Regions from separate parts of the Raoultella sp. genome, predicted to be linked through region 4. Evidence: predicted binding sites of a transcription regulator. Region 4 holds the regulator's gene; each other region holds the start of a gene.
The links. Region 4 encodes Fur, which represses iron uptake genes when iron is present. Its sites were predicted from a motif close to ATAATAATGAGAACNACTATCAA; they were not measured.
Positions count from the first base shown of each region.

Region 1: sodA (superoxide dismutase [Mn]) is a predicted target of Fur. The motif match lies at 3,229-3,251, and genes of this name have one in related genera.
Region 2: ACZAHD_RS13515 (TonB-dependent siderophore receptor) is a predicted target of Fur. The motif match lies at 3,838-3,860, and genes of this name have one in related genera.
Region 3: ACZAHD_RS00130 (siderophore-interacting protein) is a predicted target of Fur. The motif match lies at 5,454-5,476, and genes of this name have one in related genera.

Region 1 is NZ_JBCNNS010000081.1:7,305-15,272, reverse strand. It holds gene cpxR (envelope stress response regulator transcription factor CpxR) at 1-300, shown strand, start outside; gene cpxA (envelope stress sensor histidine kinase CpxA) at 297-1,670, shown strand; gene yiiM (6-hydroxyaminopurine reductase) at 1,788-2,462, opposite strand; gene sodA (superoxide dismutase [Mn]) at 2,534-3,154, opposite strand; gene ACZAHD_RS14830 (oligosaccharide MFS transporter) at 3,519-4,784, opposite strand; gene ACZAHD_RS14825 (alpha-galactosidase) at 4,826-6,949, opposite strand; gene ACZAHD_RS14820 (substrate-binding domain-containing protein) at 7,063-7,968, opposite strand, start outside.
Region 2 is NZ_JBCNNS010000069.1:11,517-19,484, forward strand. It holds gene mfd (transcription-repair coupling factor) at 1-1,250, shown strand, start outside; gene ldtC (L,D-transpeptidase LdtC) at 1,420-2,382, shown strand; gene bhsA (multiple stress resistance protein BhsA) at 2,594-2,851, opposite strand; gene ACZAHD_RS13510 (TetR/AcrR family transcriptional regulator) at 3,098-3,733, shown strand; gene ACZAHD_RS13515 (TonB-dependent siderophore receptor) at 3,976-6,162, shown strand; gene ACZAHD_RS13520 (glycine zipper 2TM domain-containing protein) at 6,218-6,757, opposite strand; gene ACZAHD_RS13525 (NAD(P)/FAD-dependent oxidoreductase) at 7,014-7,968, opposite strand, start outside.
Region 3 is NZ_JBCNNS010000001.1:14,253-22,220, forward strand. It holds gene ACZAHD_RS00105 (glycerol dehydrogenase) at 1-386, opposite strand, end outside; gene dhaK (dihydroxyacetone kinase subunit DhaK) at 980-2,050, shown strand; gene dhaL (dihydroxyacetone kinase subunit DhaL) at 2,061-2,693, shown strand; gene dhaM (dihydroxyacetone kinase phosphoryl donor subunit DhaM) at 2,704-4,125, shown strand; partial or broken gene ACZAHD_RS00125 (dihydroxyacetone kinase) at 4,216-4,403, shown strand; gene ACZAHD_RS00130 (siderophore-interacting protein) at 4,632-5,405, opposite strand; gene ACZAHD_RS00135 (PadR family transcriptional regulator) at 5,641-6,204, shown strand; gene ygjG (putrescine aminotransferase) at 6,460-7,839, shown strand.
Region 4 is NZ_JBCNNS010000017.1:42,808-50,775, reverse strand. It holds gene ybfF (esterase) at 10-783, shown strand; gene ybfE (LexA regulated protein) at 917-1,210, shown strand; gene fldA (flavodoxin FldA) at 1,361-1,891, shown strand; gene fur (ferric iron uptake transcriptional regulator) at 2,191-2,643, shown strand; gene tcuR (tricarballylate utilization LysR family transcriptional regulator TcuR) at 2,780-3,706, shown strand; gene tcuA (FAD-dependent tricarballylate dehydrogenase TcuA) at 3,804-5,207, shown strand; gene tcuB (tricarballylate utilization 4Fe-4S protein TcuB) at 5,194-6,333, shown strand; gene tcuC (tricarballylate/proton symporter TcuC) at 6,389-7,684, shown strand; gene ACZAHD_RS04720 (ChiQ/YbfN family lipoprotein) at 7,737-7,968, opposite strand, start outside.

The sequences.
Region 1 (7,968 bases), on a different contig from region 4:
CTGGAAGTTGACGCCTTGAGCCTCAACCCTGGCCGCCAGGAAGCCAATTTCGATGGTCAGACCCTGGAACTGACCGGCACGGAGTTCACCCTGCTCTACCTGCTGGCGCAACATCTTGGCCAGGTTGTCTCTCGTGAACATCTGAGCCAGGAAGTCCTGGGAAAACGCCTGACGCCGTTCGATCGCGCCATCGACATGCATATTTCCAATCTGCGTCGTAAGTTGCCGGAACGCAAAGATGGCCATCCGTGGTTTAAAACCCTGCGCGGACGCGGCTACCTGATGGTTTCGGCTTCATGATAGGAAGTTTAACCGCACGCATCTTCGCTATTTTCTGGCTCACGCTGGCGCTGGTGTTGATGCTGGTTCTGATGTTGCCCAAGCTGGACTCGCGCCAGATGACCGAACTGCTGGAGAGCGAACAGCGGCAGGGCACCATGATCGAACAGCACGTCGAGGCCGAACTGGCGACCGATCCCCCCAATGACCTGATGTGGTGGCGTCGGCTATTTCGCGCTATCGATAAGTGGGCTCCGCCGGGGCAGCGTTTACTGCTGGTAACCAGCGAAGGCCGCGTTATCGGTGCAGAACGCAACGAAATGCAGATCATTCGCAACTTTATCGGCCAGGCCGATAATGCCGATCATCCGCAGAAAAAACGCTATGGCCGTCTGGAGATGGTCGGGCCGTTTTCCGTCAGGGATGGGGAAGATAATTACCAGCTCTATCTGATCCGCCCTGCAAGCACATCCCAGTCAGACTTTATCAACCTGTTGTTCGACCGCCCGTTGCTCCTGCTTATCGTTACGATGCTGGTCAGTTCGCCGCTGCTGCTGTGGCTGGCGTGGAGTCTGGCCAAACCGGCTCGCAAATTGAAAAACGCCGCCGATGAGGTCGCCCAGGGCAACCTGCGTCAACATCCGGAACTGGAAGCTGGTCCGCAGGAGTTTTTAGCCGCCGGAGCCAGTTTTAACCAGATGGTCACGGCGCTGGAACGTATGATGACCGGTCAGCAGCGCCTGTTGTCCGATATTTCCCACGAGCTGCGTACGCCGCTCACGCGCCTGCAGCTGGGAACGGCCTTACTGCGCCGTCGCAGTGGTGAGAGCAAAGAGCTTGAGCGTATTGAGACCGAGGCCCACCGGCTGGACAGTATGATTAACGATCTGCTGGTGATGTCGCGCAATCAGGCGAACAACGCGCTGGTCAGTGAAACGGTGAAAGCCAATCAGTTGTGGGGCGAAGTACTGGATAACGCGGCATTTGAAGCCGAACAGGTGGGAAAATCCTTCACCGTCGAGTATCCGCCGGGCCCCTGGCCGTTGTACGGCAATCCCAATGCGCTGGAAAGCGCACTGGAAAATATCGTACGTAACGCGTTGCGCTACTCGCACACCAAAATTTCGGTCAGTTTTTCGGTGGATAAAGACGGCATCACGGTTAACGTCGATGATGACGGCCCGGGCGTCAGTCCGGAGGATCGTGAGCAGATTTTCCGTCCGTTCTATCGTACCGACGAGGCGCGCGATCGCGAGTCCGGCGGCACAGGTCTGGGGCTGGCGATTGTTGAGGCCGCGATTCAGCAGCATCGCGGCTGGGTCAAAGCCGATGACAGCCCGTTAGGCGGTTTGCGCTTGACCATCTGGCTGCCGCTGTATAAACGGACCTGATGAGTATGTGTCCCGGATTACACTACGCTTATCCGGGCTATACGAATTCACAAACGTTGGTGGACAGGTCGCTTTGTAGCCTGGGCAAAGCGCGTCAGCGCTACGGCCCGCGGGGAATCATTTGCCCCACAATCTGCGTGAATGGTCTTCTATCTGTCCGCTCAGGCGCCGCTTCTGCAGGGTACGGCTCCAGCTCACCGACAACCCAGCCGCCGAGAGCAGACGATGGTATTGTTCATCATCGAACGGCATATGCCAGACAATGGCACCCGCCTCATGGACGCTCACATCGCTTAGCCGGGAAACCAGCTCCAGCGGCGCATCGCCGGATACCCGTCCGCCCGCCACGACCCGATACAGCCAGCCGGTTTTACCGCTGTTCTGCATAAGCTGCGCCATATCGCTGACGGCAAAGTGATCGTTAAGCTTGAAGCACGGTGAACGCGGCTGCGTCACCTGAATCAGCGCCTCTCCCCAGCGGAAGATGTCGCCGATACAGACGTCTTTTTCCGTCAGTCCTTCGGTCGAGAGATTCTCGCCAAACGCCGGAGCGCAGAAAAGATCCGCCTGCTGCGGAAGTTCAAGAGCCCAATGGGCGTAGTGTTCACGAGGATAGTGGCACAGCGCGCGGTCCGGCCCGCCATGTATTTTCTTCTCCGCCTGTTCATCTCCCTCCAGCCCCAGTTCGCCGAGGGTCAGTTCACCATCGATCTGAATTTTACCGATGGCGCTTGGACGGCGGCCGTCGTAATCCCTTACCTTGCCCACAAAGACATTCACCGGATAGTGCATCGCCGCTCCTTTGCTGCGGATATAAAAAAAGCGAGTCATCAGACTCGCTTCTCGTTCAGCACAATGCAACCTTATTTTTTGGCGGCAAAACGCGCTGCTGCTTCGTCCCAGTTAACCACGTTCCAGAACTCTTTGATGTAGTCCGGACGACGGTTCTGGAATTTCAGGTAGTAAGCGTGTTCCCAAACATCCAGGCCCAGAATCGGGAAGCCGGAAGCGCCGGAGATAGCTTCGCCCATCAGCGGGGAGTCCTGGTTAGCGGTCGAAACCACGGCCAGTTTGTCGCCCTTCAGCACCAGCCATGCCCAGCCAGAACCAAAGCGGGTCGCTGCCGCTTTTTCAAATTCCGCTTTGAAGTTGTCAACGGAACCGAAATCACGTTCGATAGCGGCTTTCAGGTCGCCCTGCAGGGTGGTACCGGTTTTCAGACCTTTCCAGAACAAGCTGTGGTTAGCGTGGCCGCCCGCGTTGTTACGCAGCACGGTTTTTTTGTCAGCCGGCAGCTGATCCAGTTTGGTGATCAGTTCTTCAGCAGACAGATTAGCAAATTCCGGCAGGCTCTCCAGCGCAGCGTTGGCGTTGTTAACATAGGCCTGATGATGTTTAGTGTGATGGATTTCCATCGTCTGCTTATCAAAGTGTGGTTCCAGGGCGTCATAAGCGTACGGCAGGGCTGGCAGTGTATAACTCATAATCATCTCCATTATTGTCGAGCGGCAGGAAGTGTTAATGCCGCGTAAGCAGTTGGTTCATTATAGTTAATTAAATGATATTGAAAACGCTTATCAATGCCGTATTTTTAATAAGGTTATAACCGCAGGGTATACCCACATTTTTGTGAGCTGGAACAAGTGATTACGTTGTTGGTTGCCAGAGTCCGCCTTCACATGGCAACAGTCTGAAGGCGAGAAAACTGACTGATTTTTACACTCATCGTATCGGAAGAAGATTTACCCGATAAAAAAACAGATGTGGATAAAATCAATGAATCACGCGATTACGATGGGTGTTTTTACGCATTTGCCAGGCGCGGCCACGCCGCGCTCTGTCCGGGAATCAGGTCGTCATCGCCTTGCCCTCAACGCTGCCCAGGGCGGCTTTACCCGACAGCGTGAACGCCGAGATAACCGTCACCACCAGCGCGATACCACCGAGGATAAGATAGGTGTCCTGGAAGCCAATCCGGTCATACATATTGCCGGCAAACGCGGAGAGGAAAATCGCTGCCACCTGTTTGGCAAACTGAAAACCGACCAGGTAGATCGTCGCCGACAGGCGAGTATCGAAAACGCCGGTGATGTACTTAAATGCTCCCACCAGCAGGAACGGCACTTCCAGCGCATGGAGCATTTTCAGCGCCACCACTTCAGTAGCCGTCGTGGCGAATGATGAACCGATCATCCTTGCCGCCATCACCATCCCGGCAATCAGCAGCGTATTCTTCGCGCCGATGCGGTTAATAATCCATGGTGAGCAGAACATAATAATGGCATTGCAAATCTCCCCGGCAGTGGTCGCAAAACCAAACGCCCGGGTTCCCGCTTCCGGCGTAGCGAAGTAGGACTTAAAGAAAGTGGCAAACTGCTGATCGAACACGTCATAGACGCAAGCCACGCCAACCACATACAAAATAAACATCCACATTTTCCGCTGGCGGAACATGCGTACCGCGGTTTTCAAATCCACGGCGGAACGATTGGCCCCCAGGGAATCCAGCACCTGGGTTGCCTGGCTGGCCTGCGGTTTAGCTATCGTCACCAGTATCAGCAGCAGCAAGGCCGCGGCCGATCCCATCCAGAAAACCCATTCCGGATTGACGCTAAACAACATGCCCGCCGTGGTCGCACACAATGCCCATCCCAGGCAGCCGAAGGTACGCGCTTTACCGTACTCAAACCCGCTATTCCGGCTGACGCGCTCGATGTACGCCTCCATCGCTCCGGCGCCCGCGGAAAACACAAAACCGATATAAGCGCCGCCGCTTAACGCGCCGGCCCAGATATTGGTTTTTAATAACGGAGCAAACACGTAGAGGAAGAACGGCGCAATCAGCACCAACAGGACGGAGACGACCCACATCAGATGCTTCTTTAGCCCCAGCTTATCCGAGATAACGCCCAGCACCGGCTGAAAACAAATCGCAAACAGAGACAGGCTGGAAAACACAATGCCGGTTTCGGTTTTGTTCAGGCCGATAACGTCCGATAGCCAGATCGGCAGAAACGGAAAACAGGTGGCCATGATGAAAAAGTAGAGAAAGAAGAACAGCCCGAAAATCCAGAAGTTAGGGTTGTTTTTATGGGTACAGGCGGTCGGGTTCATTTTACATTCCTCAATAAGGGCCGCCGGGCGGCCCATTGCCATCACACGCGTTGCAGACCAATCAGAATGGCGCTTTCCGGGTCAAGAATGGGCAACGCCAGGCCCGCCTGTTGCAACCACTCACCGCTTACGGTCTGCGGTGAGGTCATCCACGCCGGTAGCTTGCGCATGGTGTGGCCGCCCTCCCCCGTTATCTGAATATTGGGGTGATCAAGGAGCGTAATGTGATACCGCGCACCCGCCTCCAGACCTGCAATGCGCAGCGGCGCCATCAGGCTGTAATCCGGCATTGCCAGCTGGCTCACCAGAAACAGCGCCTGACGCTTATCCTCACTGACCACGCCTTGCGCGAGGGTTGTGGTGTCCGGCATGTCCAGCCGCCACTGCACGCCACGGTGAATCACGTCGCGCCACTGCTTATGCAGCGCCGCATACTTACGGTAGCCGGCACGCTCCTGTTCATCGGCGCTCACCGGATCCAGCTCCAGCCCCATATGACCAAACAGCGCGGTCAGACCACGAAAAGCAATGCTGTGCTGACGGAAAGTGGCGTGACAGTGGCGGTTGCCGATATGCGCCCCTATTACTTCCGGCGGAAAGAAGTAGCTCATGCCGCGCTGGATGGTATTCCGCTCCAGCGCATCGTTATTGTCGGAAGCCCAGAAGCGATGGCTACGTTTAAGCACCTCGTAATCAATGCGCCCACCGCCAGAAGAGCAGGATTCAAACTCAATGTGCGGGAACCGGGCCACTAAGGTATCCAGCAGGCGATAAAACTGGCGGGTTTGCGCGTCGGCCGCCGCTTTGCCGTTATGCGCCGGCTGCACTAGCTCGCGGTTCATATCCCACTTCACGTAATCAACCGCATGCTCGCCCAGCAGCCAGCTCATCCGCTCCAGCAGATAGTCAAAGGCCTGAGGGATATTCAGGTTCAGAACATACTGATGACGTCCGGTCGGCACCGTGTAGCCCGGCAGCGCAAGTACCCAGTCCGGGTGCGCGCGATAGAGATCCGAATTTGGGTTAATCATTTCCGGTTCAACCCAGATGCCAAACTCCATGCCCAGTGATTTCACATGTTCAATTACCGGCGTCAGACCATTAGGGTATTTCTTCTCATCAAGATACCAGTCGCCGAGCGCCGCCCAGTCGTCGTTGCGCCCTTTAAACCAGCCGTCGTCGATGATAAAACGCTCGACGCCCAGCGCCGCCGCCTCATCCGCCATACGCATGATGTATTGCGGGTCATGGTCGAAGTAAATCCCTTCCCAGGTATTGAGATGCACCGGTCGTGGTTTATTGCCCGGAAAACGAATGATCTGCTCACGCAGATAGCGGTGGAACTGCTGACTCATGCCGTTCAGCCCCTGCGCGGAATAGCTGGCATAGAGGCTGGGTGTCCACAATGTTTCCTCTTCTGCGAGGGCTATTTCGCCCGGCAGATACAAGGCTTCCGCCTGCAGGTAGCGGCGACCGTCGGTTTTCACCTCCGCCCGCAGACGGTGGTTGCCGCTCCAACCCAGATGTACTCCCCAGACCTCTCCCTCCATTTCGCAAAACGCCGGGCTGCCAGTAATCAGCGCCGGGAAATGTTCGTGGGAAGTGCGACCACGGCGATTTTCCAGCACAAAACTGTCATGCTCGAGGGTCAGACGATGCGGCTGAAATTCGCGAATCCACCGGCCGTGGAACGCCATAACTTCGCGGGCGCGCTCGGCAACCGGCAGCGTCACGGCCAGCCGATCGACCTGCCAGGGCTGCGGGCGAAGATTGGTTAAGCCATGTCGGACGCGCAGGACGCCGCTGCTATCAAGCTCAATGTCGCTATCCAGACGCAGACCGGCCTGCCTGTCTTCGCCGATCAGCGTCAGGCACTGCCCCTCCTGGAAAACCCCGGTAGTAACAAAGACCGGCGAACCATCCAGCCCCTGACGATGCCCTTCAATTCCCGGCGCGCCGAACAACCCGTGACCCGGCTCGGCCATTAAGGTGAGCGGCGAATCAACATCAAGGCGACCGTTGGCGATCGGGCGAGCAAGCGTAGCAGCATCCTGCGGCGAAAAGTGAGCTAAATGCGGCCCCCAGTAGATAATTTCGGCGAACGGCTGGGTTTTGATCACCACATCAACCGTGGCGCTTTGCAGACGTAAAATCGAATCAGACATCGGACATCTCCACAACAAGGAATGCCTTACTGTTGATCCGAAACGTTTCGGTAAACAATCAAAACGTTTCGGATCCGTGATCGAGTGCAGAAATTAACGTTGCGGAAAGACGATCAGGCGGTTGCGCCTGGGATGAATTCAGGTTGCCAGAGCACCTGTAAAGAGGAGAGGTCGTCACCGGCGATTAGCCGCCGGACCATCTCAGCAATCTGCCGACCGACGCCCTGACGGGTGGACTGAATGACGGCAGCGACCTGAGTGTCGATAATGCTGTCCTGCGGCAATCCGTCATAAACCACTAATGACACGCGGCTATCGCCGGTCAGTCGACCCAGTTGTGAGAGCGCCATTGCCGCGCCATCTCCGTGGGTATTGCAGTCAGTGACGATCGCCGTCGGCGGCTCCGGCAGGCGCAAAAGCTCCAGCGTAGCCTGGTATCCGCCGCGTCGAGTGGGCGGCACGCTGCGCAGCCAGCTTTCGGACAGACCGGCTTCGCGCAAGGCGTCCAGATAACCGTTACGTCGCTGAGTGATAAACGCCTGGCTGTTGTTTTCCCCCAGCAGGGCGATCCGCCGATGGCCCTGGCTGATTAAGTGGCGGGTCGCGCGATACGTCCCGGCATAATTATCGAAATCAAACCAGGCGTAGGGCTGCGGCAGGCGGCTGCGGCCAAGAGCGAGGAAAGGAAATCCGGAGGAGAGCAGTTGCGTCAGACGCGGATCGTCATCCAGCGTGTGCGCCACGATCAGCGCATCGACCCGCCGGCTTTGCACCATGCGCATATAACCATGTTTATCCGCCTGCTCATCATCCGCGATCAGCAGCAAATCAATTTCATAACGCGCCAGCTCGTGGCTAATCTCCCCGACCATCTCGAGAAACACCGTGTTATTCAGCGGCGCCGGACGCACGGGAAACACCAGACCCACGGCATCGATTTTGCCCATTTTAAGACGCCGGGCGAAAGTATTGGGCCGATAACCGCGCCGTTTTGCTTCCGCCTCCACGCGGGCACGCGT
Region 2 (7,968 bases), on a different contig from region 4:
GCTTCGGGGTCCGCCACAAAGAGCGAATCAAAGCAATGCGGGCCGATGTCGATATTCTGACCCTGACCGCCACGCCGATTCCACGCACGCTGAACATGGCAATGAGCGGCATGCGGGATCTGTCGATTATTGCCACGCCGCCCGCCCGCCGTCTGGCGGTGAAAACCTTCGTCCGGGAGTATGACTCGCTGGTGGTTCGCGAGGCGATTCTGCGTGAAGTGCTTCGCGGCGGCCAGGTCTACTACCTCTATAACGACGTAGAGAATATCCAGAAAGCAGCGGATCGACTCGCGGAGCTGGTACCGGAGGCGCGTATTGCCATCGGTCACGGGCAGATGCGCGAGCGCGAGCTGGAACGGGTAATGAATGATTTCCACCACCAGCGTTTTAACGTGCTGGTCTGTACCACCATTATTGAGACCGGGATCGATATCCCGACCGCCAATACCATTATCATCGAGCGCGCGGACCATTTCGGTCTGGCTCAGTTGCACCAGTTGCGCGGACGCGTCGGCCGTTCGCATCATCAGGCCTATGCCTGGCTGCTGACGCCACACCCGAAAGCGATGACCACCGATGCGCAAAAGCGCCTGGAAGCCATCGCCTCGCTGGAGGATCTTGGCGCCGGTTTCGCGCTGGCCACGCATGACCTCGAAATACGCGGTGCCGGCGAGTTGCTGGGCGAAGATCAGAGCGGGCAGATGACCACCATCGGTTTTTCGCTCTATATGGAGCTTCTGGAAAATGCTGTCGATGCGCTGAAAGCCGGACGCGAGCCTTCGCTTGAGGATCTGACCAGCCAGCAGACTGAAGTTGAGCTGCGTATGCCCTCACTGTTGCCGGACGACTTTATTCCGGATGTGAATACCCGACTCTCGTTCTATAAGCGGATTGCCAGCGCCAGGCATGAGCACGATCTGGAAGAGATTAAAGTCGAACTGATCGACCGCTTCGGTCCGCTACCGGATGCGGCGAGAAACCTGCTGGATATCGCCCGCCTGCGTCAACAGGCGCAGAAACTGGGTGTCCGTAAGCTGGAGGGCAATGATAAAGGCGGCGTGATTGAGTTCAATGAAAAGAACAACGTCAACCCGGTGTGGCTGATTGGCCTGCTGCAAAAACAGCCTCAGCACTTCCGCCTGGATGGCCCGACGCGGCTTAAGTTCGTGCAGGAACTTGGCGAACGTAAAACGCGTATGGAGTGGGTCCGCCAGTTTATGCGTCAGTTAGAAGAGAACGCGACCGCATAATCGCAGCAAGGAAGACGGCGTCCGTCGTCGTCTTCCTTGCCTGTTTTCTTCCATCGCCGTTACACCCGGTAAACTTTACAAATGTTTTGCAATTCACCAGGGTTTCCCCACAGATACCCGCGCGATAATTCCCGCCTGTTTCCTCATAAAAAATAACCACTTATTTATTATGACTACTTTCGTGTCGCGTTTCCCTCTGTGGCTGGCAATGGCGGTCGTTGCTACCGTTCTGGCCCTCCCCGCCCACGCTAATACCTGGCTCTTGCCGCCTTCTGGCAGCCGCCTCGTCGGGCAAAATCAGTTTCACGTCGTCCAGAATAACGGCGGTTCTCTGGAGGCTATCGCTAAAAAATACAACGTGGGCTTTCTGGCATTGCTTCAGGCGAATCCCGGCGTCGATCCTTACGTTCCGCGTGCCGGCAGCGTACTGACCATTCCACTCCAGGCGCTACTGCCAGAAGCGCCGCGCGAAGGGCTGGTGATTAATCTCGCCGAGCTTCGCCTCTACTATTACCCGCCGGGGAAAAATGAGGTCACCGTCTACCCTATCGGTATCGGCCAGTTGGGAGGCGATACCCTTACCCCAACGATGGTCACCACTGTCTCCGACAAGCGTGCAAATCCAACCTGGACGCCGACGGCCAATATTCGCGCACGGTATAAAGCGATGGGAATAGAGCTTCCGAGCGTGGTACCTGCCGGGCCGGATAACCCGATGGGCCATCATGCTATTCGCCTTGCGGCCTACGGTGGCGTCTATCTGCTGCATGGCACTAATGCCGATTTTGGTATCGGAATGCGTGTGAGCTCCGGCTGTATCCGCCTGCGTGATGATGACATCAAAAACCTGTTTAACCCCGTTACTCCAGGGACAAAAGTCAATATTATCAACACGCCAGTTAAAGTATCCGTGGAGCCTGACGGCAGGCATCTGGTGGAAATCCATCAGCCGCTGTCCAGACACTTAAATGATGATCCGCAGACGCTACCGATAGTCCTGAATCCTGAGATGACGGCATTTAAGCAGGCCGCGCAGACCAACCAGACGGTAATGGAGCGTGCGATGGCTCTGCGTTCAGGCATGCCAATTGACGTTACCCGCCATCACAATGCGGGCGAACAGTCATTATAAGTGCTTAATGACAGAAATAAAAAAACCGCAGATAGACTGAAGGCGGTTTTTTTATGGGATAACAAGCAGGGTAAAAACGCTTCGCGGTTTCATAAAGGGGTGAAAACCGCGTCACGTAAGTGGCATAACAGAGAACAACTTACTGCTCGCGGCCTGATAAAGGGGTCAGGAGTCGCGTTTTGTCAGTGGCATGACAGAGGTAAAACGAAACTTATTTGTAGATAACTGCAGTACCGTGCAGGGTGTTTGGACCCGTTACTGAGGTGATACGGAAAGAGGTCGCCCCCATTTCTTCCGCTTTCTGCGCCAACTGGTCTTCCAGCGAACCCAGGTTTGTCCCGGCGGAAGCAGAAACGGTACCGATTTTGTGTTGGCCCGCAGGTGTGGATTGCACTTCAACCGCCGCGAAGCTGGCGAAAGAAAGAGAACTCAGCACGGCGGCAAGCGTCAGCGTTTTGATGTTTTTCATGATGATTATACCTATGCAGATGATTTTAGTAGGGTCGTAAGAATTAACTTAACGATCGATAGTTAAATCATAATGTGACCCACATCACACGTCAATATATTTTTATAACGATCGTTCATTTATTTATAAAAAACTTAAAATTCATACATATATGAATTATTTATTTTTGCGGGTTCAGCGCTGGAAGGTTGTCACGTTTATTTTTATAATGCCTCTTCAACAAACCAACATAGGTACAGCGGCATCATGACAACTGACGTTCAAAGTTGCACAAAAAAAAGCCGTGGCCGACCCAAAGTGTTCGACAAGGAAGCGGCGCTGGATAAGGCTATGGCACTTTTCTGGCAACACGGCTACGAGGCAACTTCTCTTGCCGATCTGGTGGAGGCGACCGGGGCAAAAGCCCCGACGCTGTACGCTGAGTTCGTCAACAAGGAAGGGTTATTTCGCGCGGTTCTGGATCGCTATATTTCACGTTTTGCCGCCAGACACGAAGCGCTGTTGTTTGCCGAAGAAAAAACTGTCGATCGGGCGCTGCGGGACTATTTCACCGCCATTGCCACTTGCTTTACCAGCAAAGACACGCCGGCAGGCTGCTTTATGATCAATACTTCCGCGGCGCTGGCGGCGTCATCTACCGCGATCGCCGATACCATTAAGTCGCGGCACGCGATGCAGGAACAAACGCTGGCGCAATTCTTCCAGCAGCGGCAACTGCGCGGTGAGCTGCCGGAAAACGGCGATGTGCAACAGCTGGCGCAGTTCTTAAACTGCGTGTTGCAAGGGATGTCCATCAGCGCACGCGAAGGGGCTGATTTCACAAAGCTCATGCAAATCGTCGAGACTACCCTGCGGCTGTGGCCGCAAATCCTCCAGCACTAATTTGTGTTTCCCCCGGTGACGTTCGCCACCGGGTTTTCATCCCCCCCTGATTTACCCCCTGCTTTATTAGTGTTTTCACATCGTTACACGTATTTTTGTTGTAAATGATATTGATAACAATAATCACTACGTGCAAAATCCGCTCTCAAGTTTTTCTGTTTATTTCCACCTGTAACAATCGATGCGCCCACATCGAAAACTAAAAACAACATGAATACAGTTAACTCATAAAAGGAATGTGTATGAACAAGCGTCTCTGGGTGCTCAACCCACTGCTGCTGGCCACGGCTCTGCCCGTTTTTGGTGCGCAAGCTGATGAAGAAAACATGATCGTGAGCGCCAACCGAACTCACCGCACCGTCGCCGAAATGGCACAAACCACCTGGGTTATTGAGGGCCAGGAGATAGAACAACAGGTGCAGGGCGGAAAAGAGTTCAAAGACGTCCTGGCCCAGTTGATTCCCGGAATCGATGTCAGCAGCCAGGGACGAACCAACTACGGGATGAACATGCGTGGACGGGCTATCGTGGTGCTGATCGACGGCGTACGCCTTAACTCTTCCCGTACCGACAGCCGTCAGCTCGACGCTATTGACCCGTTCAACATTGATCATATTGAAGTCATCTCCGGCGCTACCTCGTTGTACGGCGGCGGTAGTACCGGCGGCCTTATCAATATTGTGACCAAAAAAGGGCAGCAGGAACCCCAGGTCGATCTGGAACTGGGCGGTAAAAGCGGATTTGCCAACAGCAACGATCATGACGAACGCGTAGCCGCAGCGGTCAGCGGCGGCACAGACCATGCTTCCGGGCGGTTATCAGTGGCATATCAGCGTTTTGGCGGCTGGTACGATGGCAATAACGATGCGCTGGTCCTCGATAATACTCAGACCGGTCTGCAGCACTCAGATCGCCTGGACGTCATGGGGACCGGCACCATCAACATTGACGATAACCGTCAGCTGCAGCTGGTGACGCAATATTATAAAAGCCAGGGCGATGATTACGGTCTGTATCTCGGCAAGAACATGTCAGCCGTCACCGGTGAGGGCAAAGCCTATACCACCGATGGGCTCAATTCCGACCGCGTTCCCGGTACCGAAAGGCATCTGATTAGCCTGCAATACTCCGATGCCGACTTCTATGGCCAGAATCTGGTCAGCCAGATCTATTATCGCGACGAGTCGCTGACCTTTTACCCCTTCCCGACGCTGACCAAAGGTCAGGTCAGCAGCTTCTCCGCGTCAAAGCAGGATACCGATCAGTACGGCGCGAAAATCACCCTTAACAGCCAACCGCTTGACGGCTGGGACCTGACCTGGGGAGTGGATGCCGACCACGAGACCTTCAATGCTAACCAGATGTTCTTCGACCTGAAGAGATCGATGGCGTCGGGCGGGCTGTACAACGAGGCTATCTATACGACGGGACGCTACCCGGGATACAGCATCACTAACCTGGCACCGTTCCTGCAGAGCAGCTATGACCTGAATGATATTTTTACCCTGAGCGGCGGCGTGCGCTATCAGTGGACGGAAAACCGGGTTGATGATTTTGTCGGCTACGCCCAGCAGCAGGATGTTGCCAGCGGCAAGGTGAAATCGGCCGATGCTATCCCGGGCGGTAAAACGGATTATGATAACTTCCTGTTTAACGCTGGCATTGTCGCCCACCTTACCGACCGCCAGCAGACCTGGTTTAACTTCTCACAGGGCGTCGAGCTACCGGACCCGGGTAAATACTATGGTATCGGCAAATACGGTGCGGCGGTCAACGGCAACTATCCCCTGCAGTCGAGCGTCAACGTGGGGGATTCGCCGCTGCAAGGGATCAAAGTCAACTCGTACGAACTGGGCTGGCGTTACACCGGTGATAACCTACGCACACAGCTGGCGGCATACTACTCCACCTCGGACAAAACCATTGTCGTTAACCGCAACGATATGACGATCAACGTGCAATCCGACAAGCGGCGTATTTACGGCGTGGAAGGAGCCGTCGATTACTTCTTCCCGGATAGCGACTGGAGCACCGGTGCGAACTTCAACGTGCTGAAATCCCAGGTGAAGGGTGACGGTAGCTGGCAAAAATGGGATGTGACACTCGCTTCGCCATCCAAAGCCACCGCCTGGGTCGGCTGGGCGCCAGATCCGTGGTCACTGCGCGTACAAACCCAGCAGGTGTTCGACTTGAGCGATGCCAGCGGTAATAAGCTCGACGGCTATAATACCGTAGACTTTATCGGCAGCTACGCGCTCCCGGTGGGCAAACTGACCTTCAGCATCGAAAACCTGCTGAACGAAGACTATGTCACCATCTGGGGACAGCGCGCCCCGCTGCTGTATAGTCCGACCTACGGCAGCAGCTCACTGTATGAATACAAAGGTCGTGGGCGTACCTTTGGCCTGAACTACGCCGTAAGCTTCTGATAAAAAAGCCCCTCAGCCTGAGTGCAAGAGGGGCAAATAACTGTTAACGTCTTTTTTACGCTTTGTTGTTGAGGATCAGCTGGCCGTTACTGTCCAGCGGAATTTGCGTACCGGGATCGTGTTCCATACGGATTTTTCCCCGCTGTTCGCCGATTTTGTAGGTCACATCGTAGCCCAGCATTTTATCCGACTTGTCGTATACCGTTTTACAGCGCTGCTGTGTGGTGGTGTAGGTGTCTCCTTCCTGCATTGACCCTTGAATCTGGTTACCGGCATAACCGCCGCCCAGCGCGCCTACCACGGTCGCCACGCTGCGGCCACGACCGCCACCAAACTGATGGCCGATGACCCCGCCGGCAACAGCGCCAAGAACGGAGCCGGCAATGCGGTTTTCATCCTGTACCGGGCGACGATGGGTCACGGTAACGTTGCGGCATTCCTGACGCGGAGTTTTTACGGTCTCTTTTATCGGTGTACTGGACACCACTTGCGCATATTGCGGGCCACGATCTAAGACGTTAAGACCAGCGACAGCTGCAACACCCAGCGCGGCAGCCACGCCAATCCCTATACCCGCTAACATTGATTTATTCACGGGGTATCCTCCCTTGTTGCTGATAGAAACAATTTTGCTATCGACCCAGGGACCTTGCAAATGAGAATACGGATGAAAAATGCGGGGAAAAGCGGAAAATGGAGTGGATTCAGAGGAATCTGAGATATTGTGCGCGAGATGGCAGACGGAAATTCTGTCATTGAGCCGGCAAGGTGATAACCGGCTCAGTATTCGCCGCTGCCCGCCATCCCGAACTGGCCTGCCGACGCAGTCCGGGAATGGGGTAAACAGACAATCAGTGCAGCTTCAGGCGCGGACGAATAATGCGGTTGATGCGACCTACCAGCATCATCAGTCCAGTCTTGCAGTAGCCGTGCAGCGCAATCTGGTGCATACGGTACAGAGAGATGTACACAAAACGCGCAATACGTCCTTCGACCATCATCGAACCGCGCATCAGGTTACCCATCAGGCTCCCCACGGTTGAGTAGTTGGAGAGCGAAACCAGCGAACCGTGATCTTTATAGGTGTAGGACTTCAACGGTTTGTCTTTCATCTGCGCCAGAATATTATTCAGCGCACAGGTCGCCATCTGGTGGGCCGCCTGGGCGCGCGGTGGTACAAATCCGCCTTCAGGACGCGCACAGGATGCGCAGTCGCCGATGGCATAAATATCCGGGTCGAGCGTCGTTTGCAGCGTTGGCTGAACCACCAGCTGGTTAATGCGGTTGGTTTCCAGACCGCCGATCTCTTTCATAAAGTCCGGCGCTTTGATCCCTGCCGCCCAGACCATCAGGTCAGCATTAATGAACTCGCCGTCTTTGGTGTGCAGGCCGTTCGCATCGGCGCTGGTGACCATGGTTTTCGTCAGGACGCGCACGCCAAGCTTCGTCAGCTCATTGTGAGCCGCGCCGGAAATACGCGGCGGCAGCGCAGGAAGAATACGCTCACCGGCTTCAACAAGGGTGACGTTCAATGCTTCGCTGGTCAGCCCTTTATAACCGTAGCTGTGCAGCTGTTTCACCGCATTATGCAACTCTGCGGAGAGCTCAACGCCGGTAGCCCCACCGCCAACGATCGCGATATTGACTTTGCCGTTGGCACCCAGGTTAGCTGAGTATTTCAGGAACAGGTTGAGCATTTCCTGATGGAAACGACGCGCCTGATGCGGGTTATCAAGGAAAATACAGTTCTCTTTGACGCCCGGAGTATTAAAGTCGTTAGAGGTACTGCCCAGCGCCATCACCAGC
Region 3 (7,968 bases), on a different contig from region 4:
ACCGACAGCGCGCTGGTTGGCGCATCGGTAGAGGCAATCGTCGGGATCACCACCACCGGCAGCTTCTGGTAGAAGCCAATGGCTTTAGCGGTATCGAGCGTCTTCCCACCGCCAATCCCCACCACGCCGCGGCAACCGTGCTGCTGCAGAATGGCAATCAGGCGGTTGATCTCCGCGTGACTGCATTCGCCGTTAAAACGGGCCGCGTGGCAGCTTAAACCGTGGTTATGCAAGCCATTGAGTACTTTGTCCCCCGCCAGCTTCATCACGAAGTCATCGGCAATGACAAAAAAGCTGTCCGCCAGATTTTTGGCATACTGACCAAAAAGCGTGGATGCGTCAGGGCCCTGAAGATATTTGGCCGGAGATTGAATAACTTTTAGCATTCCTTTCACCCTCAAATAAGTGCATGTTTTACATGATGAGCCCTGGCGTCATCCTGTTCAGCCTGCGGTTCATGGCGGAAACGGGATCGTGGCCGGAGCGATGCAAACACTGTAGGGCGAGCGTCGAACAAAAAAATTTTTGCCGTTTTCGTTCTGATATGAAACAGAGAATTTTTTTAACGTTCCATATTGGAACATTAATTACCGGAAAATGGTGGGATTGCGATCCCGATCCGTCCATTCGCCGTCATGCTACGGAAAAAAACGGATAATCTGCCAATGCTGATGCCATCGACAGCAGAAAAAAAATTAAAAAGCATCCGTTGCCCCGGTTACCGTCGATGACCGTAGAGCGAAAAAATAGCCTCAGCTCTCATTTTTCTCTTTTCATCGGCAATAACGTTTCATAACGGAACAAAAATTAATAAGCATGTTCCGTTATGAAACTCGTTTTCGCGACATTTTTTTTTCCATTAACTCAGCCAGAATCATGACATCGCCGGGCGGTTCTTTACGCCAGACGAAACCCCTACACGATGACCGCCTCCGTGGCTAGAGAGGTCGCATCGCATCACTCCGACGGAGCATAAATAATGAAAAAACTGATTAACCGTGTCGAAGATGTCCTGAGTGAACAACTGCTTGGCCTTGCCAGAGCCCATCCTGAATTAACGCTGCACCAGGACCCGGTTTATGTCACCCGCGCCGATGCGCCGGTCGCCGGGAAAGTGGCGCTGCTCTCCGGCGGCGGCAGTGGACATGAGCCGATGCACTGCGGCTATATTGGCAAAGGTATGCTTGCCGGCGCCTGTCCGGGCGAGATTTTCACCTCCCCGACCCCGGATAAAATGTTCGAGTGCGCGATGAATATCGACGGCGGCGAAGGTGTGCTGCTGATCATCAAAAACTACACCGGGGATATCCTCAATTTCGAAACCGCCACCGAGTTGCTGCACGAAAGCGGCGTCAAGGTGACCACCGTGGTGATCGACGACGACGTGGCGGTCAAAGACAGCCTCTACACCGCCGGACGCCGCGGCGTCGCCAACACCGTGCTGGTTGAGAAGCTGGTCGGCGCGGCCGCCGAACGCGGCGATTCGCTGGAGGCCTGCGCAACGTTAGGCCGCAAGCTTAACAACCTCGGTCACTCCATCGGGGTTGCGCTAGGCGCCTGCACCGTGCCGGCCGCCGGACAGCCGTCATTTGAATTACAGGAGAATGAGATGGAGTTCGGCGTCGGTATCCACGGCGAACCGGGTATCGACCGTCGCCCTTTCAGTTCTCTCGATCGCACCGTCGATGAGATGTTCGACACCCTGCTGGAGAACGGCACCTACAGCCGCACGCTACGTCAATGGGATATGGTCAAAGGAAACTGGCAGGACGTCACACAAAGCAAACAGGCGCTGCAAAAGGGCGACCGTGTCGTCGCCCTGGTCAATAATCTTGGTGCCACCCCGCTGTCGGAGCTGTACGGCGTATACAACCGCCTGGCCACGCGCTGCGAGGAGAACGGCATCACTATCGAACGCAACCTCATCGGCAGCTACTGTACCTCGCTGGATATGGTGGGCTTCTCCCTCACTCTGCTGAAAGTCGATGACGACACGCTGGCATTATGGGATGCCCCCGTTCACACCCCGGCGCTGAACTGGGGCCATTAAGGAGCACGACATGTCACTGAACAGAACGCAAATCGTTAACTGGCTTTATCGCTGCGGCGACATTTTCACCAAAGAGAAAGATTTTTTAACCGGCCTGGATAAAGAGATTGGTGATGCCGACCACGGTCTGAATATGTATCGCGGCTTCAGCAAGGTGGTGGAAAAACTGCCGTCCATTGCCGATAAAGACATCGGTTTTATTCTTAAGAACACCGGAATGACGTTGCTCTCCAACGTCGGAGGCGCCAGCGGCCCGCTGTTCGGTACTTTCTTTATTCGTGCAGCCCAGGTAACGCAAGCTCATCAGAGTCTGACCCTCGACGAGTTGCACCAGATGATGCGCGAAGGGGCGGACGGGGTGGTCAACCGGGGGAAAGCGGAACCCGGCGATAAAACCATGTGCGACGTCTGGCTTCCGGTCGTCGAGTCACTGCGCCAGTCCAGCGAACAACACCTGTCGGTTCAGCACGCGCTGGATGCTGCCGCGACACAAGCGGAGGAAGCCGCCCGTTCCACTATCACCATGCAGGCCCGCAAAGGCCGCGCGAGTTACCTCGGCGAACGCAGCATCGGTCATCAAGATCCTGGCGCAACCTCGGTGATGTTCATGATTCAGGAGCTGGCTGCAGCAGCCAAAGAGTAAGGATAACACGATGGTAAACCTGGTGATTGTTTCTCATAGCGCCCGACTGGGCGAAGGTGTCGGAGAACTGGCCCGGCAGATGCTAACGGGCGGTGGCTGTAAACTGGCGATCGCCGCTGGCATTGACGATCCTGAAAACCCGATCGGCACCGATCCCGTTAAGGTGATGGAGGCTATTGAATCCGTTGCCGATAGCGACCACGTGCTGGTGATGATGGATATCGGCAGCGCCCTGCTCAGCGCAGAAACCGCGCTGGATCTCCTCGATCCGACGATCGCGGCGAAGGTTCGCCTGTGCGCCGCGCCGTTGGTCGAGGGCACTCTGGCGGCAACAGTCAGCGCCGCCACCGGATCGGATATCGATAAAGTGATCGCCGACGCCATGAACGCCCTGGAGGCTAAGCGCGTACAGCTGGGGTTACCATCGCTCGTACAGAACGGCCCACAGGCCACGCCGATGGCCGACGATCTGAGCGGCGAGTCCGTCTCGGTGGTCATTAAAAACCATAACGGCTTACACGTTCGTCCGGCATCGAGGCTGGTTGCTGCATTATCCGGATTCAATGCCGATCTGCTGCTGGAGAAAGGCGGCAAATGCGTCTCACCGGACAGCATTAACCAGATTGCCCTGTTGCAGGTACGCTGCAACGATACATTAAGGCTGCTAGCCCGCGGGCCGGATGCCAAAGCGGCGCTGGCGGCATTTCAGGCGCTGGCGGCGGAGAACTTTGGCGAGCAGCCAGACGCCGCGCCAGCGGTGTTGACTCCCCCCGCCGAGCGCGTGCAGGGAAAAGCGCTCCGCTATCCGCTGCCTGGCGCCCGGCCAGTACGGCAAAACGGCGCCGATATCGCTAATGAACAGCGGCGCCTGCAACAGGCGATCGGCCAGACGCTGGACGATCTCAATGCGCTGACCACGCTGGCGGAAGAGCGCTATTCTGCCGATATTGCGGCCATTTTCTCCGGCCACCACACGCTGCTCGACGATCCTGACCTCTATGAAGCCGCCTGCGACATCCTGCGCCAGGAACGATGCAATGCGGAGTGGGCGTGGTATCAGGTACTGGCCGATCTCAGCCAGCAGTATCGCCAGTTGGACGATGCCTATTTGCAAGCGCGCTATATTGATATCGACGATCTGTGCCACCGGATTTTGCGCCATCTGCAAGGCGGCAGCGAGGAGCCGCTGGCAGTGCATGAGCCGACGATTATCATCGCCGACGATCTCTTTCCTTCCACCGTCTTGCAGTTGGATCCCTATCGGGTCAAAGGGATTTGTCTGCGGGAAGGGAGCGAGGCATCCCACGGCGCGATTATCGCTCGTCAGGCCGGAATCGCCTGCCTGTGCCAGCAGGGAGATACCCTGAAGCCGATACGCGATGGTGAACCTCTTACGCTCGATGTCGCCGAAAAACGCGTGATCCGTACCTGACGATCTCTTCATTACTTTCTGTCGTTCATTCTTCATGCCGGAGGCTACGCCTCCGGGGATTCTGTTTTCGCTCAACCTCCAGGAACCGTTATGTCTCAATTCTTTTTTAATCAGCGCCCCCGACTCGTCGACGATGTCATTGAAAGTACGAGTATTGACTGCCCGTGGAACAACCTGGCGCGTCTGGAGAACGACCCGACGATTCGCGTGGTCGTTCGTCGCGATCTCAACAAAAGTAACGTCCCGTCATCTCCGGCGGCGGCTCCGGCCATGAGCCGGGCGCACGTCGTACTTCAACAGCGACAGCCTGCTGGGCAATATGGACCCAGGTGCCCATGCGGTCGCACAGATTTTGAAAACCCTGGAGGAAAAACAGTGCGGGTAAGCGCCTTTTCTTCTAAGCGCATGAACATCACCGACGGCGCGCTTAGCCTGGGGCCGGCAGCTCAGGCAAGGCGTTGATGCCGCCGCTCGGGGATCGCTCCGGCCTCCTGCCGTAACCCGGCCTATTTACTGTGCCAGTAGGCCTGGGAGCGCACCAGTTGCGGGTCAATTTCGTCATTTTCAAACCGACCGAGCAGCGATTTCACCACCGCGCCTTCACCGGTCACCCAAATAAAGTAATCTTCCGCAGCTACGCTAACCTGCGCCAGACGTTCAGCCACGGCGGATAAATGATGGCCGATGATCCACTCAATATTAAAGTCCTGCAGATCCGCCAGATAATCTTTATACGACGCCTCGCCGATCGTCACCAGCGCCGTCACCTGCGGGCGCACGGGCAAGCGACTGAGGCCCAGCAGACGGCGGCGTAGCGCAGGCATCCCGGATTCATCACAGACATACAGTTGCCAGGCATAATCTTCGGGCACCACCAGCGAACCGCGCGGGCCGCCAATCACCAGCTTATCGCCGACGTTTGCCGCCAGCGCCCAGCGGCTGGCAATACCGCCGTCGTGAATAAAGAAGTCATACGCCAGTTCATGCCGTTCGGCATCATACAGCGGCGTATAATCACGGGTCGCCGGACGGGGGCCCTCGCCCCAGTTAATGCCCTCTTCGGTCACCTGCGGCGGCGTAAATGTGGTGCCGGCTTGCGGAAAAAAGAGTTTGGTATGGTCGTCAAACCCCTGAGAGACAAATCCCTCCAGCGCGTCTCCGCCCAGCACAATACGCTGGAAGGCGGTGCCAACGCGCTCAACGCGCAACACGGTTAACTCGCGAAAACGCAGCGCATTACGAACCCGTTTCGGGTACTGAGGTACTTTCATTTTTATCATCGTCATTCGCCTTCGTGAAATTTATAGATATATCTAAACTTTACACAAATGATAATGATTGCCATTAAAAAAGAATGCAAGTTTTTTCTGATATAGCCATAGCAAAAAGAAAAAAATATAAATCACATAATAAAAACATTTAAAATCAAATAATTATTAAAAATTCCTATTCATACTTGCTAATTATTAATTTTTAGATATAAATTAGATATATCAAGATACACAGGAGAAAACTATGCGACATCATCATGAAGAAGGTCGTGGACCACGTAGCCACCACGGTGAACACAGCGAACGCGGGGAGCATAGCCGCCGGGGTGGCGGCGGTGGCGGACGCCGTCAGCGTTTCTTCGGCCATGGCGAACTGCGTCTGGTGATCCTCGACATCCTCACCCGCAACGCCAGCCACGGCTACGAGTTGATTAAAGAGATAGAAAACCTGACCCAGGGTCACTACAGCCCAAGTCCGGGCGTGATCTATCCAACTCTCGATCTCCTTCAGGATCAGGGTTTTATCAGCGTCGAAGAGGAAAATGGCCGCAAAAAAATCGCCATAACCGCAGAGGGCAGCCTTCTGCATGCCGGGAATCTGGAACAGCTCGGCCATATCCAGGAACGTTTGCAGGCCCGTATGGTCGGCTGTGAACTGCGTAAAAACCCACAAATGAAGCGGGCTCTGGAGAACTTTAAAGCCGTACTGAATTTAAAAGTTAACCAGCAGCCTCTCAGCGAAGCCCAGTTGAAACAGATTGTCGCCGTCATTGACCGCGCGGCCATGGAGATTTCCCAGCTCGATTAATCTTCCCGCGCCGCCTCCCCTGCCCTCATTTTGAGCAACCTGCACCGCCGCGACGCACGCGGCGGAATACTCCCGGTAGCTTGCCTTACCCGCTCAGGAGTAAAACATGCCAAAAATATCACTATGAGATTAAATTTTGCACAAATTCGTTTTCGCGCTGCGTTTATCCTGATTTTCAGCTGCCGTGCCGAAGTGGCGTAATCCCTGCAATACTTAATTCAGTATCATGTGATACGCCCGTCCCAGGAGCTCATTTTGAACAGGTTACCTTCCAGCGCATCGGCTCTGGCCTGTAGCGCACACGCACTGAATCTCATTGAGAAGCGAACGCTTGATCATGAGGAGATGAAAGCACTTAACCAGGAGGTCAGAGAATATTTTAAAGAGCATGTGAATCCCGGTTTTTTAGAGTACCGAAAATCGGTTACTGCTGGCGGGGATTACGGAGCCGTAGAGTGGCAAGCGGGAGGGTTAAATACGCTTGTCGACACTCAGGGACAAGAGTTTGTCGATTGTCTGGGTGGTTTTGGAATTTTTAATGTAGGGCACCGTAATCCAGTTGTGATTTCCGCCGTCGAGCATCAGCTCGCTAAACAACCTCTTCATAGCCAGGAACTGCTTGACCCGCTGCGGGCCATGCTGGCAAAAACGCTGGCTGCTTTAACCCCCGGTAAACTGAAATACAGCTTCTTCTGTAACAGCGGCACAGAATCGGTCGAAGCGGCATTGAAGCTCGCGAAAGCCTATCAGTCGCCGCGCGGTAAATTTACGTTTGTCGCCACCAGCGGCGCTTTCCATGGTAAATCGCTGGGCGCACTCTCGGCCACCGCCAAATCCACTTTCCGTAAGCCTTTCATGCCGCTGCTGCCGGGATTCCGTCATGTACCGTTCGGCGACATCAACGCGATGCGTACGTTGCTGAGTGAGTGTAAGAAAACCGGTGATGATGTGGCGGCGGTGATCCTTGAGCCGATACAGGGCGAAGGGGGCGTGATCCTGCCGCCGCAGGGCTACCTGCCCGCGGTGCGTAAGCTGTGCGATGAGTTTGGCGCGCTGCTGATTCTCGACGAAGTGCAGACCGGCATGGGGCGTACCGGCAAGATGTTTGCCTGCGAGCACGAGAACGTCCAGCCGGACATTCTGTGCCTCGCCAAAGCGCTCGGCGGCGGCGTGATGCCGATTGGCGCGACGGTGGCGACCGAAGAGGTGTTTTCAGTGCTGTTCGACAACCCGTTCCTGCACACCACCACCTTCGGCGGCAACCCGCTGGCCTGTGCCGCGGCGCTGGCCACCATTAACGTCCTGCTGACGCAGAATCTGCCGGCCCAGGCGGAACAGAAAGGCGATCTGCTGCTGGACGGTTTCCGTCAACTGGCCCGCGAGTACCCGGATCTGGTGAATGAAGTTCGCGGTAAAGGGATGCTGATGGCGATTGAGTTCGTGGATAACGAAATCGGCTACAACTTTGCCAGCGAGATGTTCCGCCAGCGGGTGCTGGTGGCCGGAACGTTGAATAATGCCAAAACCATTCGTATTGAACCACCGCTGACGCTGACGATTGAGCAGTGTGAACAGGTCATCAAAGCGGCGAGTAAAGCGCTGGCAGCCCTGCGAGTGTCTGTGGAGCAAGCCTGAAGATAGTCAGCAAAAGCCCGGCGAAAACGATGTTCGCCGGGCTTTTTTACGCCTGTCATTCCGTCATACCGGCCAGACAAATGCAGTACTGCCCGACTTTCACCTTCATGTCATATGCCGTTTGCCTGT
Region 4 (7,968 bases):
AACTTTGCCATGAAATTAAATAGCCGCACGCAATCTGCACAAAATCCGCACAATAATTCCCCTGTTGTCCTGGTTCACGGTCTGTTTGGTAGTCTCGACAACCTGGGCATCCTCGCCCGCGACCTGGTGAACGACTACGATATTTTGCAGGTAGATATGCGTAACCACGGTCTTTCCCCCCGTTCACCGGAGATGACCTACGCGGCGATGGCGCAGGATCTGATCGATACTCTTGACGATCGGCAGATCGAGAAAGCCACCTTTATTGGTCATTCGATGGGGGGGAAAGCGGTCATGGCGCTCACCGCGCTGGCACCGGAGCGCATCGCTGGCCTGGTCGCCATTGATATTGCCCCGGTGGACTACCACGTGCGTCGCCATGATGAAATTTTCAACGCCATTAATGCCGTCACCGACGCTGGTGCCGCGTCTCGTCAGCAGGCGGCCGCAGTGATGCGGGAACATCTACAGGAAGAAGGCGTAATTCAGTTTCTGCTGAAATCTTTTGTTGACGGCCAGTGGCGCTTTAATGTGCCGGTATTATGGGATCAATATCCGCACATCGTGGGCTGGCACACGGTTCCCGCCTGGCCCCATCCGACCTTGTTCATTCCGGGGGGCAACTCTCCCTACGTCACCGATGACTACCGCGATACCCTGCTCGCCCAGTTCCCGCAGGCGCGGGCGCACGTCATCGCCGGTGCCGGCCACTGGGTACATGCGGAGAAACCGGAAGCCGTCCTGCGCGCTATTCGTCGCTATCTAACCGCTTTGCAGGCTTAACTGACTAAAAACTGCCCGACCGCGCTGCAGAATGCCCGCGGTCGTTGGCGCAGCGGTTCGCCTGATGTATTATGGCGCGCTATCTGTGTCGGCTATAGCCCGGCAACTTGTTTCCCCGAAGTCACTCTGAATCATGGCAAAAGAACAAACGGACCGTACGACATTAGATTTGTTCGCAACCGAGCGTCGCCCGGGTAGACCAAAGACCAATCCGCTTTCGCGCGATGAACAACTGCGCATAAATAAACGCAATCAGCTCAAACGCGATAAAGTTCGCGGCCTGAAGCGTGTGGAGTTAAAGCTCAACGCTGAAGCGGTTGATGCGCTCAACGAACTGGCGGAAGCTCGCAATATGAACCGCAGCGATTTGATCGAAGAGATGCTAATGAACCAGCTGGCAACCCTGCGCGGTTGGGACAAAGCCTGAAAATCCTTAAAAAAAAGACTTTCATGTAGCAGAGTGTGCAGTCGGGCGTGATTGCTGTTTCCGCGCCCTCCCCTGTTCTGCTATGATTGCCTTTATCTGCGGGCATTACGCCACTACCACATCATTAAGTTTCAAGAGGTTATTTTACTCATGGCAATCATCGGCATCTTTTTTGGCAGCGACACGGGCAACACCGAGAATATTGCAAAAATGATTCAGAAGCAGCTTGGTAAAGATGTTGCTGATGTTCACGACATTGCCAAGAGCAGTAAAGAAGATCTGCAAGCCTACGATATCCTGCTGCTCGGCATTCCGACCTGGTACTACGGTGAAGCTCAGTGCGACTGGGATGATTTTTTCCCGACGCTGGAAGAGGTCGACTTTAACGGTAAACTGGTTGCGCTGTTTGGCTGCGGCGATCAGGAAGACTACGCGGAATACTTCTGTGACGCGCTGGGCACCATCCGCGATATCATTGAGCCGCACGGCGCCACCATCGTTGGCCACTGGCCAACTGCGGGCTATCATTTTGAAGCCTCTAAAGGCCTGGCGGATGACGATCATTTTGTCGGTCTGGCTATCGATGAAGACCGCCAGCCGGAACTGACCAACGAACGCGTGGATAAATGGGTTAAGCAGGTCGCTGAAGAACTGCACCTCGAAGAGATCAAAAACGCCTGATGCCGGATGATTGTGTGGCGTTATCATAAATTTTCGCCGCATTAATAGATAGAAGCAATCAAACAAATAGCTACAAGTTTTTAACTTTTAATCACATATCTGTACAATGTCCTCTGATTTAACGAGGTCAGGTGACGCAGTTTGTAGCTGGTGCCTCGTTTTTGACAGCATACAAGGCCCGATACTTGCAGTTTTCATTTGACGATGGCAGTTCTATAATGAGACGCATTGCATCGGGTGATTCTCTGTATTACTTCCGCTGATGGAAGTAGATCGTTTAGCAACAGGACAGATTCCGCATGACTGACAACAATACCGCATTAAAGAAGGCTGGCCTGAAAGTCACACTTCCACGATTAAAAATCCTGGAAGTCCTGCAGGAACCGGATAACCATCACGTCAGTGCGGAAGATTTATACAAGCGCCTGATCGACATGGGTGAAGAGATTGGTCTCGCTACTGTTTATCGCGTGCTGAACCAGTTCGACGATGCTGGCATTGTGACTCGCCACAACTTCGAAGGCGGTAAATCTGTTTTCGAACTGACCCAGCAGCATCATCACGATCACCTTATTTGCCTCGATTGTGGCAAAGTGATCGAATTCAGCGATGAGTCTATCGAAGCGCGTCAGCGTGAAATCGCCCACCGTCATGGCATCCGCCTGACCAACCACAGCCTGTACCTTTACGGTCACTGTGCGGAAGGCGACTGCCGTGAAGATGAACATGCACACGACGCGCAGGAAAAGTAATTTTCCTGCCGCGTTAAGCGCAAAAAGCCAACCTGACAGTTGGCTTTTTTTATGCGTGGAATCTGCCGCTCGACCTTCCCTCCCGGGCGATGTTGCTTTACTGTGAAATTCCTTTCCGTCTTACCCGAGAATCGACATGGAACTTCGTCAGCTACGTTACTTCGTCCGGATTGTGGAAACCGGCAGCATGGGCAGCGCTGCGCTCGATCTCAATATTGGCGTCTCGGCGCTCAGCCAGCAAATGACACGCCTGGAAAATGAACTCTCCATTCGCCTGCTGCAGCGCACCTCACGCGGCGTCACTCCCACCAATGCTGGCCTGGCCTTTTACTCTCAGGCGCAGCTGGCGCTACGCCATGCTGATGATGCGATCCTTGCTGCCCGGGAAGCTCGCCTGTCCGGGCACGTCAGCGTCGGCATGGCTCCCAGCACCGCATCAATACTGGGGATGCCTTTTATTAATGCGATGCGGGAAAGCTATGCTGATGTGCGCCTGCACGTCGTGGAAAGTCTCTCCGGCAATCTGGAACGAATGATCAACACCCGCCAAATTGATTTAGCCGTCGTTTTCCAGAAAGAGAAAATCCTGCGCTGGAGCGCCAGACCCATCCTCGAAGAACGGCTATTTTTGATTGGAACCTACGCCGTACTGACCGAGATTGCTGACGACACCATTTCCCCCTCGCAGCTGGCGAATATTCCCCTGATTATGCCCAGTCAGGGTCACGGCCTGCGCGGCAGGCTAGAGGCTATCAGCCAGGAACATGCCCTGAAGCTGGACATTGCCGCCGAAATTGATGGTCTGACCCTACTGATGCGCGCCGTGCGCAGCGGTCTTGGAGCGACACTGCAGCCCGGGGCTGCAATTTCCCACCTTGATAAAGAGGCATTAAGAGTGATCGGCGTCCATAACCCGATACTCAGTCGCCCCAACTTTTTAGTGAGCCTGTCTGACGATGAGCTCACTCCGGCAGGCCTCGCCGCCCGCGTGGTGCTCAGCAAAGTCATGCGCCAGCTGGTGGAAACTGGCCACTGGCCTGGGGCCACTCTTTACGCCAACTAAAGAGGTCTTTAGCCGAGCAGCATAGCGCCCACACAACTCCTGCGTATACATTTCAATTACAGATTTAACAATTGGTTAAAGAGTAATGGAGTCTACGATGGTTGATGTACTGGTGATTGGCGGAGGCAATGCCGCGTTATGTGCCGCCTTAACCGCCCGCGAAGCAGGAGCGTCGGTGCTGTTGCTTGAGGCTGCCCCACGCGAATGGCGCGGGGGAAATTCCCAGCATACCCGCAATTTACGCTGCATGCACGATGCGCCGCAGGATGTGCTGGTGGACAGCTATACCGAAGAGGAATTCTGGCAGGATCTCTGGCGAGTCACCGAAGGCAATACCAATGAAGCGCTGGCGCGTCTGGTGATCCGCACCTCGTCGCAATGTCGCGACTGGATGCGCCAGCACGGCGTTAACTTTCAGCCTCCCCTCTCCGGGGCACTGCACGTGGCGCGGACCAATGCGTTCTTCATGGGTGGCGGCAAAGCCCTGGTGAATGCCTACTACCGGAGCGCGGAAAAGCTGGGCGTACAAATTCGTTACAATACGCCGGTGCAGGCGCTTGAGCTACGCAACGGCACGTTTGTCGCAGCCATCGCGGGAGAGGAGCGCATTGCCGCCAAATCCTGCGTACTTGCTGCCGGTGGTTTCGAATCCAACCGCCAATGGCTCCGTGAAGCCTGGGGGGAAAACGCGCGCGGCGAGTGGCCTGCCGATAACTTTCTCATTCGCGGCACCCGCTTTAATCAGGGGGTACTGCTCAAATTTATGATCGATGCTGGTGCAGATATTATCGGCGATCCCTCTCAGTCGCACTGCGTGGCGATTGATGCCAGAGCACCGCTGTATGACGGTGGCATCTGTACCCGCGTGGACTGTGTCTCGTTAGGGGTGGTGGTTAACCGTGACGCGGATCGCTTTTATGATGAAGGCGAAGATTTCTGGCCGAAGCGTTACGCCATCTGGGGACGTCTTGTTGCCCACCAGCCGGGGCAAATTGGTTATTCCATTATCGACAGTAAAGCGATCGGCCACTTTATGCCGCCGGTTTTCCCTGGCGCGCAGGCTAATACGCTGGAAGAACTGGCCCGCCAGCTAGGCCTGGATGCTATGCGCTTTACCCACACGGTGAATCAATACAATCAGGCCTGCCAGCCGGGACAATTCGATCATACCACCCTTGATAACTGCGTAACGGCCGGTCTGACGCCGCCGAAAACTCACTGGGCACGCCCGATCGATACCCCGCCTTACTACGGATATGCCCTGAGACCGGGGATAACTTTCACCTATCTGGGGCTGAAAGTGAATGAACATGCGGCGGTTCACTTCGCCGGACAGCCAAGCCGCAATCTGTTCGTTGCTGGCGAGATGATGGCCGGCAACGTGCTTGGTAAAGGCTATACCGCAGGCGTTGGCATGTCTATCGGCACGACCTTTGGGCGTATCGCCGGCAAAGAGGCCGCCCTGGCCGCAGGTAAGGAGGCGCACCATGAAGCCGCTTGAGAAATTAATCATCGAGGCTCAAATTCTTAGCGAGCCAGAAGCAGAAGTCGAACGCGTCATGCAGGTCTGTAATGCCTGTCGCTATTGTGAAGGCTTTTGCGCGGTGTTCCCGGCGATGACCCAGCGCCTTGAATTCGGTAAAGCAGATATTAATTATCTGGCGAACCTGTGCCACAACTGCGGTGCCTGTCTGCATGCCTGTCAGTACGCGCCGCCGCATGAATTTGCGATTAACGTGCCGAAGGCGATGGCAGAAGTCAGGCTGGAAACGTATCAACATTATGCCCAACCAGCCGCTTTCGGCGCGCTGTATCGCCGGGCGGGCGTGACCGTTACGCTGACGCTGGTCTTTGGCCTGATTCTCTTTTTACTCCTCGCGATGGGGTTGAAAGGCTCGCTGATTCATCCCCCTTTAGCGGGCGATTTCTACCAAATCTTCCCGCACAGTCTGCTGGCGTGGATGTTTGGTTCGGTGTTTATTGTGGCGATCGGTTTGCTCATGGCGGGCGTTGTCCGCTTCTGGCGAGAGATCTCTCCCGGCACGCCGCGCTCCGCAGACATTGCCGAGGCCTCACACAACGCGTTGACGCTGAAATATCTTGATGGCGGACACGGCAAGGGCTGTAACGAAGCGGATGATGCCTTTACGTTAATGCGCCGTCGCTTTCACCACTTCACCTTCTACGGTTTTATGCTCTGTTTCACTGCTACCCTGGTTGCGACGGGATATCACTACTTCGCCGGTTGGGAAGCGCCCTACCCGTTTTTCAGCGTTCCGGTGCTCCTCGGCACGCTGGGCGGTATTGGTCTTGTTGTCGGCCCGGCGGGCCTGCTGTGGCTGAATCTGAAACGCTCAGCGCTGCATGGCGACCCGCGGCAGAAGCCGATGGATCGCGGCTTTATATTGCTGCTGTTGCTGACCAGTCTGACTGGCCTGGGACTACTGGCGGGGAGAGAAACATCGTGGATGGGTATTCTGCTCGCCATCCATCTCGGCGTGGTCATGGCACTCTTTTTGACTATCCCTTACGGAAAATTTGCCCACGGATTTTACCGCTGCGCTTCTTTACTCAAATGGGCGATAGAGAAGCGCCGTGGAAAGCAAACGGGGGTCGCTGGCGACTAACCCACACACTCTTACCTCTATAAATACAAGATAAAGACAATGGAGAGCAAACCCTATGACTCAATCCACATCGCGCGCCGGAACCTTCGGCGCAATACTGCGTGTGACCAGCGGTAATTTCCTCGAACAGTTCGACTTTTTTCTGTTCGGTTTTTACGCTACCTATATCGCAAAGACCTTCTTCCCGGCGGAGAGTGAGTTCGCCGCATTAATGTTGACCTTTGCCGTTTTTGGCTCCGGTTTTTTGATGCGCCCTATCGGGGCTATTGTGCTGGGCGCCTATATCGACAGAATCGGTCGACGCAAAGGGCTAATGGTGACCCTGGCGATCATGGGCTGTGGCACGCTGCTGATCGCCCTGGTTCCCGGTTATCAAACCATCGGCATCCTGGCACCAGTGTTGGTTTTACTGGGGCGGTTGCTACAGGGGTTTTCCGCTGGCGTGGAGTTAGGCGGGGTTTCCGTTTATCTCTCTGAGATCGCCACGCCAGGAAATAAAGGCTTCTATACCAGCTGGCAGTCTGCCAGCCAACAGGTGGCGATCGTCTTTGCTGCACTGATTGGCTACGCTCTGAACGCCACGCTGGGGCACGATGAGATTTCCGAATGGGGCTGGCGGATCCCCTTCTTTATTGGCTGTATGATTATTCCGCTAATTTTTGTTTTACGCCGCTCGCTCCAGGAAACGGAAGCCTTTTTACATCGGACCCATCGTCCTGACACCCAGGAGATTTTCACCACGATGGCTAAAAACTGGCGCATCATCGGCGCTGGCACTCTGCTGGTGGCGATGACGACAACCACATTTTATTTTATAACCGTCTATACCCCGACCTATGGAAGAACGGTTTTGCACCTCAGCGCGCGGGATAGCCTGATTGTCACGATGCTGGTTGGCATTTCCAACTTTATCTGGTTACCAATCGGCGGCGCAATTTCCGATCGCATCGGGCGTCGCCCGGTGCTAATGGGCATTACCATACTTGCTCTGCTCACCACATGGCCAATGATGAACTGGCTTACCGCCGCGCCGGATTTCACGCGTATGACGCTGGTGCTGCTCTGGTTCTCGTTCTTTTTTGGTATGTACAACGGCGCAATGGTTGCTGCACTCACCGAGGTGATGCCTGTGTATGTGCGCACCGTGGGCTTTTCACTCGCGTTCAGCCTCGCCACCGCCATTTTCGGCGGCCTGACGCCGGCTGTCTCTACCGCACTGGTTCAGATGACTGGCGATAAGAGTTCACCGGGATGGTGGTTGATGTTCGCCGCACTGTGCGGACTCGCCGCTACCGCGATGCTGTTTGGTCGTCTCAGTCGCAATTATCAACCGGCGGAACATAAACTCTGAAACGCCAACGGGCGGAGATAATACTCCGCCCGTTTTCTTACTGTCGCCCGTTTTATTTCGTCGTGTTGTTGCTGCGAATCTCTTTCCAGATGCGATCGCAACGCGCTTTCACCGCCTGGTCGTTACCGGTACGGGTTGCCTGAATACACTGTTGGTAATCCAGAACGCGCACGCTTTCCTGGTTGGCAAACGCCTGATGCTGTTTCTCTTCTTTCAGCACGTCCAGAACGCTCTGACAGGCCTGAACCTTGTCCGGGTTGCCTTCCGCCGTATTGATACAAGCG